Regions from separate parts of the Arthrobacter sp. TB 23 genome, predicted to be linked through region 1. Evidence: riboswitches for the same ligand, from Rfam matches in the RefSeq annotation. Region 1 holds a riboswitch; each other region holds the start of a gene.
The links. A riboswitch is a leader RNA that binds a small molecule or an ion and turns the genes downstream of it on or off. The one in region 1 is predicted to bind cyclic di-AMP.

Region 1 (3,268 bases):
CTTCGCCGGCAATCTGGTGGGAGCCCGGGTGCTGGACGTGGTGCGGCGGGGAAAGTTCCTGTGGATGCCGTTGGCACCTCCGGCCGAGGCTGGTGGGACTGCCACGAGTGGTGGCACGAGTGGTGTCGCGCCAGTGGCCCTGATGGCTCACCTGGGTATGAGCGGCCAGCTGCTGGTCAAAGACGCAGGCTTGCCCGAGGAAAAGCACTTGCGGGTCAGGCTCACCCTGTCGGCTGTCGACGATCCTGATGCCGGACCCCTGCCGCAGGAGCTTCGGTTTGTTGATCAGCGTATTTTCGGCGGCCTCTTTGTGACGTCGATGGTGTCGACCACAGACGGCCATCCGGGTGGGCTGGGGGAGAGTCCACTGCCGCTGATCCCGATTGAGGCTTCTCACATAGCCCGCGATCCACTGGATCCGGCGTTCTCCTTCGATGACTTCTTCGCAAAGCTCCGGCGACGCAGGACCGGAATTAAACGAGCGCTACTGGACCAGGGATTGGTATCGGGAATCGGCAACATCTACGCTGACGAAGCGCTGTGGGCAGCCAAAGTCCACTATGCCCGCCCCACGGATGTCATGCGCCGGGCCGACGCCCTACGGCTGATTGATGCCTGCCGTGATGTGATGCTGCGGGCGCTCGACGCTGGCGGCACCAGCTTTGACTCACTCTATGTGAATGTCAACGGCAGCTCCGGTTACTTTGAACGTTCCCTCAACGCCTACGGCCGCGAGGGCGAACCCTGTACCCGCTGCGCCGCCGACCCGCTCTTTGACAGCCTTTCGCTGATCCGCCGCGAGATGTTTATGAACCGTTCGTCGTTCAGCTGCCCGCGGTGTCAGCCGAAGCCCCGCAACGGCCGCTGGTAGGACATCCCTGCAGCCGGGATCCTTGGCTCAGCACTCCCTCGCAGCTCACCCGTGACACGTTGCCCACTAGCCCCAGTCCCACTCCCGCTCCACCAAGGAGACTTACCCACATAGAACGGGTGACGCCGCACTGACACCCCCAAAGAGGGCAACCATTGGGCATGGACACAGTCAAGACACTGCAAGAACCAGGCGGCGTGGCACGCCGTAGGGAACCCACCCGCGCCGGTCTGGGATCCGTTCACCTTTGCGCAGCCCTCGTGAAGGGTGAGGTGGTAAACCCAGGGCCAGGAGTCTTTGCGCTACCCGGCATCACTGGGAGTCTGCTCACTGCAACGTGTGTCAAAGCTGAACCGGCCTGGATCAGTGCCGCAGCGCAACGAAACCTCTGGGTGCTGCGTCCACCATCGTGGTTCCATGTGAGCGTCACCCACCTGCGCCGCGCAGGACTCAGCGTCCAAACACAGGTGTACATCAAGGGTGTGGGACGGCTTGATCTGTTCGTCGAAGGACAGCTGGGCATCGAAGCCGGCGGACGCAACCATCACAGTGGTCCCGCCGAATTCGCCGAAGACCGCCGCCGATGGAACCTGCTCACCACCGGTCGAGCACGGATTCTCCGTGTCACCTATTCGATGCTCGTTCACGCCCCGGCGGAATTCCTGCAGGTCGTGTTGGATTGCCTCAGCCCTCCACGGTCGGACCCGCGCCCCGACCTGGGACATCCAACAGCATACTGCCGCCGTAACCTAAATGTGACAAACCCGGACCACGAAATGTACAGTGGACCGCACGTCGGGTTCCGTTCAACTCAGCGTCCTTTCGACAGATTGCCTAATTCTGCCGCCGTCGTAAGGTCCGTTCGCACACATCAGGCAGAAGCGGGGGAACCAGTAGTAGTGGTCGTCGCCAGACGACCTAGGGGTGAAGGCGCACAGCGCCCGGGTGGCTCCCATCCGAATCCGACAGCTAACTTCGCAGGCATTGGGAGAGGCAACATCATGTCCAAGAACCGTTATATCGCGCGCCATCGTGCAACCCCACCAAGCGCCATGCAGACCGTTTCCAAGGCAGTTAGCTCTCACGCTGGCGCCATCGGTCGTCCAGCAGCTGTAGTCGTCGCCGCATCAGGTTTGATGTTCAGCGCCGGACTCCCAGCCAACGCTGCAGGCGAAGTCAACGTCAGCGCCCCGGCCGCCGTCTCCGCACCAGTTGCCCAGACGACCGCCGCCAGCTCCACCACTCACACCGTTCAGTCCGGAGATACTCTGGGCAGCATCGCCAGCACCTACGGCGTCAGCATCGAGGCCATCTTCGCCTCGAACGGTCTCGGCTGGGATTCGATCATCTACCCAGGTGACGTCATCTCACTGTCCGGCAACGCCGGCCAGGCCACTCAGGTATCAGCACCAGCACCAGCACCGGCTGCAGCACCAGCTCCGGCTGCTGCTCCCGCCCCAGTTGCTGCACCAGCAGCCGCTCCGGCGCCTGCCGAAACCAGCACCCTGGGCATCACCACCGCTTCCGAGACCATCCAGCCAATGGGAGCAGCATCCACCGGCGGACAGGTTTCCAGCGCAGGGATCGCCGGAACAGCACAGGGCCTCGTTGGCTCCCCCTACGTCTACGGCGGCACCTCGCCAGGCGGCTGGGACTGCTCGGGCTTCGTGCAGTGGGTCTACGCTCAGCACGGCATCGACCTGCCCCGCACCAGCCAGGCACAGATGGGCGCGCTGACCCCCACCAGCAACCCTCAGCCCGGCGACCTTGTCGTCCAGAACGGCGGCGGACACATCGGCATCTACATCGGTGGCGGCCAGATGGTCAGCGCACTGAACCCGAGCCAGGGCACCCTGGTCCACGCGGTCAGCGCCATGCCACTGGTTGGGTACTACACCCTCTAAACCCTCCGCGTCAGCGGTACGGTTGTCAGCACCCGAATGCGTCATCGGAGAAATCCGGTGGCGCATTCGTGCTTTCCGGACGCTTTGGTCCCCGATAGGGCAAGCCAATGACACCGAGGCAACCGACGGGTCAAGATACGACAACGGAAAACTGCGTGCCACCACCGAGCCAGCTCACCTGGGGACGAACTGACAGTCAGGGACGTCTCCACGCTCCGATGGATCGCTAGGAGAGGGAAGCCTGGTTCCCCTGGTAATGCTGGTTCCCCTGGTAATGCTGTGCCAGGCGGGCCAGACCTTCATCCACTGACACCGTAGGCGTCCAATCGAGCAACTCGCGGGTCCTGCGCTGATCAAACCAGTGTGCAGTCGATAGTTGCTCCGCAAGGAAACGGGTCATCGGCGGTTCACTCTCGATCCCGCCGCGCTGCCAGAGGAATTCCACCAGGGATCCCGCGACCCGTGCCACACCGCCAGGAACGGCCCACCGCGG
Region 2 (3,268 bases), on a different contig from region 1:
GACACCGAGGATCTGAATGAGACCCAAAACGATCATGAGGGTGGCTGCGAGCCCGATGAGAATGTGTCGGTCAGTGGTGACGAGGGACCCCAGGGTGCCAGCGAAGACCCCCAGGGGTACGAGGATGCACAACAATCCTGCGTAGAAGAGCATGGTCCGGCCGACCAGTTGCCGTTTTGTGCTGAAGGCATACGCGAAGAATGCTGGCAGCAACAATGCTGAGCACGGACTGAGGAGGGTGAGGAGACCACCGAGGAACGCCCCGCTGTATCCGATTAGCATTACTGGGGACTGGTTTCTGCCAGCACAGTCTCAATGGCTTGTTCAAATACTTCTACTGGTTGGGCGCCCGAGATGGGGATGTCGTTCACCAGAAACAAGGGTGTTCCGGTAGCTCCCAGGGCTGCGGCTTCCTCAGCGTCGGTTTGAACAGCCTGATTGAGCTCCTCCGAGTCCAGATCCGCTGTGAACGCCGTGATGTCGGCTACCCCAACTTCTTCTGCGATGCGGATCAGCTCCTCGCGCGGGAGGCTGATGTGTCCGCGGTCGGGGGCCGCAGCGAAGACGGCCTTATTGAACTCCCAGAACCTATCCTGTTCCCCTGCTGCCCGGCCGGCAACTGCAGCATCAAGAGACTCAGTTCCGAAAACAGGTAAATCTCGCCACTCAATCCTTAGTTCTCCGCTAGCAACATACTGCTCAACCAACGCCGGCAATGTCTCGCGCGAGAAAACCCCGCAGAACGGGCATCTGTAATCGGCGTATTCGACCAGAACAACGGGGGCGTCGACCTCACCCATTGCTAACGGGTCGTCGGCGATGCGCCGGGATAAATCGAACTTTTCTTCCTCCCGGCCGCCGGATTCCTCTGCGACGTCTGTTCCTGATCCATCTGAAACGGGGGAGGAGGCTCGCTGGGAAGCGATCAAACCAATAATCAGGATGAGCGCGGCGACAAGCAGGGCAGCGATGAGGGTGGCCGATCGAACACCCGCGGTTCGTTGATCAGATTCTTGTGGCATTCATTACTCCTGGCGTCGTGCGCCCCTGGGGAGGCACAAGGGGAGGAAAAGGGGGATTCACCCGGACACCAGATCCCTGTTTGTCGGATCTGGTGTCCGGGCGCGTCCGAGAAACACCGCTGTCAGCGAGGTCTGAGACCCGCCAGCGGCGTTGGATAACTAGATGTTGACCCGGTAATAGACAGGACCGGAACCCACATTGACGGATTCCTCAACGGTCTGGTTACCGTTCCAGCCGCTGTGGATGGCTCGTCCGTCGCCGAGGTAGACGGCGTTGTGTGAAAAGCCCATCCCGCCGTCGGCGTAGTAGACGAAGTCGCCGGGCTGGGGATCTGATACCGGAGTAGCGAAGGCCATCAAGGACTCAGGGGACTCGTCTCCCACCCCCATCGCCCCGGCGGCTCGCAATGCCCCTTCGCCCAGGACGGTGCAGTCCTGAATAGCGCCCAACTGCGTGTTGGCGAAGGCAAGAATACGGCTGTTGGCAGTACCGCTCTGGGGAGCGTCCGAGGAATCCCAGATATTTCCTGACTCGCTGCTCACCCGGTTACTCAGGGGACTGATCGATGCACTTTGTGTACTCACGCTAAAGTTCGAAACCGCTGATGACGAGGCTGCGGAGCCAGAGTCAACCGGTGCAGCAGTCACGGCATTCGACTCCTCGGACAGCACGATGGTGTTTCCCGGGTAGATGATTGACGCGACGGTGAGCTGGTTTAGGCTCAGCAGCTTGTGCAACGCCACACCTGTCTGAACGCTGATAGCGCCCAGCGAATCACCTGACTTCACGGTGTACGCAGTGCCTTGATCGGTGGGGCTCGCCTCCACTTCGACTGGTGAAGCAGCCGATGAGAACGATGAAACGGTGTGATCCTGCGCCGGGTGGGCGATCGCCGAAGCGTGGGCGGGGCTTGCTCCCGCCGCAAGCATTCCTGAAGCAACCACAAGCGCGGCGATCTTGGGTCCCCCCTGAGGCAGGACGGCTTGCCTGCTGAGGAGAAGAATCGAACGGCTTTTCGTATCGGCGCGATGTCGGGCGCGCACAGCATTTGATGACATGGATAATCTCTCCCTATACCTACGAGGTGAGCTGTCGGATTCGGATGGGAGACACCCGGCCGCACGAGGACAAACGCCCCGCCCGGCTTCACCCCAAGGGTTCCTAAAGAACCCACCTGTGGTTTCCCCGCCCCAGCCTTCCTATCTAAAGGACCAAGGCCTTTGGCTGGGTTCGGTAAAAGGCCTCGATAAGCCCCACCTTCAGTGGGGCACTGGATTAAACCTACTCGGAAAAACTAAATGTACAAACATTTACACTGACGGCGCCTCCCTGGTTGGCAACCTCAATGAAGAGAGAGCGATTCCCAGGCATCAGTGGAGCGTCAGACCACTCCCGTGGTGCCCAGGAGTGACCCGATAAGGAAGGTGGCTGCCAATGCCAGCGCGCCGCCAAGAACGATCCTTACGGTTGGGCGCGTCGCCGGGTTGCCGCCAATCCGTGCGCTTCCGTAGCCGGTTACGGCGAGGGCAATCAGGACTGCGACGAAGGTCGCGAGGACACGAGTTTCCTCTGGAAACAGAAGAATCGTCAGCAGGGGCAGGATCGCGCCAAGGGTGAAGGCCAGCGCAGATGCGGCCGCAGCAGCTAGCGGGCTCGCCACGGCGTCCTCGCGCAATCCGAGTTCAGCTTCGAGATGGGCCCCCAGGGCATCGTGTTTGGTGAGTTCCACTGCCACCTGATGGGCTGTGTCCCGGCTAAGCCCCTTCGATTCGTAGATCCCGGCCAGCTCCGCAAGTTCCGCTTCAGGCTCGGTTTCAAGCTCAAGGCGTTCCTTGGCGATGAGGGCCTGCTGGCTGTCTTTCTGACTACTCACGGACACATACTCTCCGAGGGCCATGGATATCGCACCGCCGACAAGACCGGCAATGCCAGCGGCAAGAATCACGGGGGTTGCCGTTGTCGCTCCCGCAACTCCGACGACGAGGGCAGCGACCGAGACAATCCCATCATTGGCTCCAAGCACACCCGCTCGAAGCCAATTGAGCCTGCCATGGATGGTGTTGTCATGGGGTTCGTCACTATGCGTGCCTGGTACGGGAGAACTAGTCATGCCCGTAATCTAGGCCTCCACGAGCCAGTACACCAGTAAGGATCGACTCTCCTGTCGGGATTCCGATTCGGGTGACCTCGACCGAATTCGCTGTGATCCACTGCGGCGCTGAAAGGGGCTTGCAATAGTCACCGC
Region 3 (3,268 bases), on a different contig from region 1:
GTCGATGAGGACCAAGGCATCCGGTGCGGCGCCGTCGACCCGGTGCACCGGTGCTGCCACACCGGTGGAGGTCTCGTTCTGCGGCCAGGCGTAGACGTCCACGCCTGTTTCCGCTGCAGGGGTGGGGCGCGTCCCCGGGGCCGAGGTGATCACCGAGGACGCCTGGAGGAAGGGCGCCTTGTTGGTGGCGGAAGCGAACTTCGCCCCGAATTCCCCGAACGACAGGTGCTGGGCCTTGTCCTGCACCAGCCCGAAGGATGCAACATCCCAGAACGCTGTTGACCCACCAACGCCCAGCACCACCTCGTAGCCGGCCGGCGCGTTGAACAGCTGGCTCAGGCCTTCCCGGACCGAACCGACAAGGTTGCGCACCGGCGCCTGACGGTGGGACGTGCCAAGCAGGGTCCGTCCGGCCTGCGCGAGGGCCTCCATCTGCTCGTCGCGCACCTTCGACGGGCCGGCTCCGAAACGCCCGTCGGCGGGAAGGAGGCCAGCGGGGATCAATTGGTCCGGGGAAATGCTCATGGTCTCTCCAAGGGGGTAAGCGTGCGACACAAGACGGGATACATTCTGCCGCACTACCCGGCCCTGGCGGCATTTGTGAACATGCCCCGACCGGGCACCCGGTTGCCGCTGATTGCCGCGGCCTCTGGTAAATGGGTTAACCTTGGTGAGCGTAGAACTTGTGTTCGGCGCTGGCGATATGTGCCGCGCTCCCACCGCGAAAGCTGCCCGCTGTTCCATCCCGCACCAGTGCCTAGGAGCTGAACCGCATGACGGACCTCATCGATACCACTGAGATGTATCTGCGGACCATCCTGGAACTGGAGGAGGAAAACATTGTTGCCCTCCGCGCCCGGATCGCTGAACGGCTCCGCCATTCCGGTCCTACCGTCTCCCAGACCATCGGCCGGATGGAGCGCGACGGGCTGGTGATCGTCTCGGGCGATCGCCACCTCGAATTCACTGACCTTGGCCGCCGTCGCGCCATCGGGGTGATGCGCAAGCACCGCCTCGCCGAACGTCTCCTCTCCGACGTGATTGGCCTGGATTGGGCTTATGTCCACGAAGAGGCCTGCCGCTGGGAGCACGTGATGAGCGAGCGGGTTGAACAGCGGTTGTACGAGCTGCTGGGAAAGCCCACCGAGTCTCCATACGGCAACCCTATTCCGGGGCTTGAGGCCCTGGGCGGCCCGCCAACCCAGGGCTTCACCGACGGTGTCCGCAGCCTCCTGTCGGTGATCGGCGCCAATCCTCAGGGGTCAGTGATTACCCTTGTCCGGCTGGCCGAGCCCATTCAGGTGGACCCGGAACTGCTCTCCCAACTCGATGAGGGTGGGTTGCGGCCCGGAACGGTCATCGGCGTGCAGGCGGCCGGCGACTATGTGTCGGTCAGGGTCGAGGGTATCGAGGGCGCGCTGGAGCTCCCGCCGGAGGTCGCCGCACACGTGTTCGTGTCGGTCGCCGGGCCGGCTCTCTAACCCTCCACGGCACAATATTGCCGCAAGTTATCCACAGGAAAAGATAACGAACGTATCTCTTTTGCTTCTGGTCGTGGATGATGGAAAGCTGACGTTGATACATCAGCGTTATCCAAACCGCACGCCTAACCCTGTCAGCGGATTTGGATGCTGAGACCCGTGACAGGGGCGGAGGACCCATCAGACGGCGGCTGATAAGCCGCCTTGGGGTGAAGTCCGGACGCGGTGCTGCTTCGGCGGACCGGTCAGGGCCGAGTTTCTTCCCGAACTCGAATCCGACAGCTAACTTCGCAGGCATATACGAAAGGGACCCTTTGTCGAAGCACCATGCTTCGGGACGCCGCCGTGCCGGCGCCCCAGTACCTGCCGTGCGTCCTCGGGACGCGCAACGACTCGAACGACGACGACGAGCAACCCGGGTCAGGGGCGACTTTTCGCTCACCGGGATGAGCCAAAAATTCGCCATCGCCGCAGCCGCGTCCGGGCTGGTGCTGACCGTTACGCTACCCACCACCGCGGGGACGGCCCCGCAGGACGACAATGCGGCCGCCGTAGCCGTTGCGCCCACCGTGCAGGCGACTGTTGCGCCCCGGGAAATCAGCGTTCCCGACGCGGCGCTGGTCGACTTCAGCCGCACCGCATTGCAGAGCACCTTTGACGCAGACGCCAAGCTCAGCGAGATCATGACCGCTGCAGACTCAGCGGCTGTACCTGCAGCGGCCCGCGGCTCCCTGTCAGCTCCCATGGACAAGCTGATTGTCACGTCCCCGTTCGGTTACCGGGTCAGCCCGATTACCGGTTTGGGTGGGGAACTCCACTCAGGTCAGGACTTCAGCAGCTCGTGCGGCACTGAAGTGTTCGCGGCAGCGTCCGGCACTGTCACCTTTGCCAGCTGGCACCCCTATGGCGGTGGAAACCGCGTGGTCATCGATCACGGCAACGGGCTCGAATCCACGTACAACCATCTCTCGTCCAGCAGTGTCCAGGAGGGGCAGTCAGTGGACCGCGGTGAGGTTGTCGCCCAGAGCGGTAGTACCGGTGCATCCACCGGCTGCCACCTGCATTTTGAAGTGATGGTTGACGGTCAGGCCGTGGACCCCATGGGCTGGCTGTAACCAAGGACACACCGTTTCGTGACCGGAATGTGACATTGCGGTCAATCTCATGTACCGTCAATCTCGTGCCAAATTCTAATAGGTTTGGCACCCTCGAGCAGATCGCCTAGCTCTGCCACTGCCTGAGGTTCCGTTCGCACAATTCGCATGGCAGAGGCGGGGGAACCAATTAGTGGATTTCGCAAGAAATCCTTGGGGTTAAGTCGTCTGATTCCACTGGGAATCAGAGGGCCGGGTGACTCCCATCCGAATCCGACAGCTCACCTCGCAGGCAATTGGGAGAGGCAATCGAACGTGTCAACTAGCTCTTCTCTGGGCCGCCACAGGGCCGCCCGTACGCACACCAGCCCCCTGACAGCCATCTCAAGCGCCGTCTCCTCGAACGCTGGTTCCGTCGGCCGCCAGGCAGCAGTCATCGTCGCAGCGTCAGGGCTCGTCCTGACCGCCGGACTGCCAGCCCACGGGTTCGGTGAGTCCGAGCGTGTCGTTCAGCTCTCCACCCCCCTGATCTCGATTGCTGCTACGGCTGACGCCGTAAGCGCTCCCGCCACCGCCGAGATCACCTTCGAGCGTGCAGCCGTGTCGGCGACGCCCGCCGCCGTAGCTGCTCCAGTCGTCGAGGTGCAGGCCGACGTCATCGAGCCAATAACAGCCGCCGCTGAGCCGGTAGCC

Region 2: it holds a riboswitch for cyclic di-AMP, as region 1 does, so the genes downstream of both, B384_RS19605 (LysM peptidoglycan-binding domain-containing protein) here and B384_RS20805 (C40 family peptidase) in region 1, are expected to answer to the same signal.
Region 3: it holds a riboswitch for cyclic di-AMP, as region 1 does, so the genes downstream of both, B384_RS0114530 (M23 family metallopeptidase) here and B384_RS20805 (C40 family peptidase) in region 1, are expected to answer to the same signal.

What each region holds. Positions count from the first base shown of each region.
Region 1 is NZ_ALPM01000065.1:77,834-81,101, reverse strand. It holds gene mutM (bifunctional DNA-formamidopyrimidine glycosylase/DNA-(apurinic or apyrimidinic site) lyase) at 1-871, shown strand, start outside; gene B384_RS20810 (hypothetical protein) at 1,174-1,518, opposite strand; cyclic di-AMP (ydaO/yuaA leader) riboswitch at 1,693-1,869, shown strand; gene B384_RS20805 (C40 family peptidase) at 1,873-2,775, shown strand; gene B384_RS18470 (NAD-dependent epimerase/dehydratase family protein) at 3,002-3,268, opposite strand, start outside.
Region 2 is NZ_ALPM01000044.1:11,422-14,689, reverse strand. It holds gene B384_RS0106005 (cytochrome c biogenesis CcdA family protein) at 1-282, opposite strand, end outside; gene B384_RS0106000 (DsbA family protein) at 282-1,022, opposite strand; gene B384_RS19605 (LysM peptidoglycan-binding domain-containing protein) at 1,182-2,081, opposite strand; cyclic di-AMP (ydaO/yuaA leader) riboswitch at 2,084-2,262, opposite strand; gene B384_RS0105990 (VIT1/CCC1 transporter family protein) at 2,405-3,133, opposite strand.
Region 3 is NZ_ALPM01000105.1:20,325-23,592, forward strand. It holds gene serC (phosphoserine transaminase) at 1-525, opposite strand, end outside; gene B384_RS0114525 (metal-dependent transcriptional regulator) at 774-1,481, shown strand; cyclic di-AMP (ydaO/yuaA leader) riboswitch at 1,620-1,793, shown strand; gene B384_RS0114530 (M23 family metallopeptidase) at 1,928-2,596, shown strand; cyclic di-AMP (ydaO/yuaA leader) riboswitch at 2,722-2,885, shown strand; gene B384_RS0114535 (NlpC/P60 family protein) at 2,891-3,268, shown strand, end outside.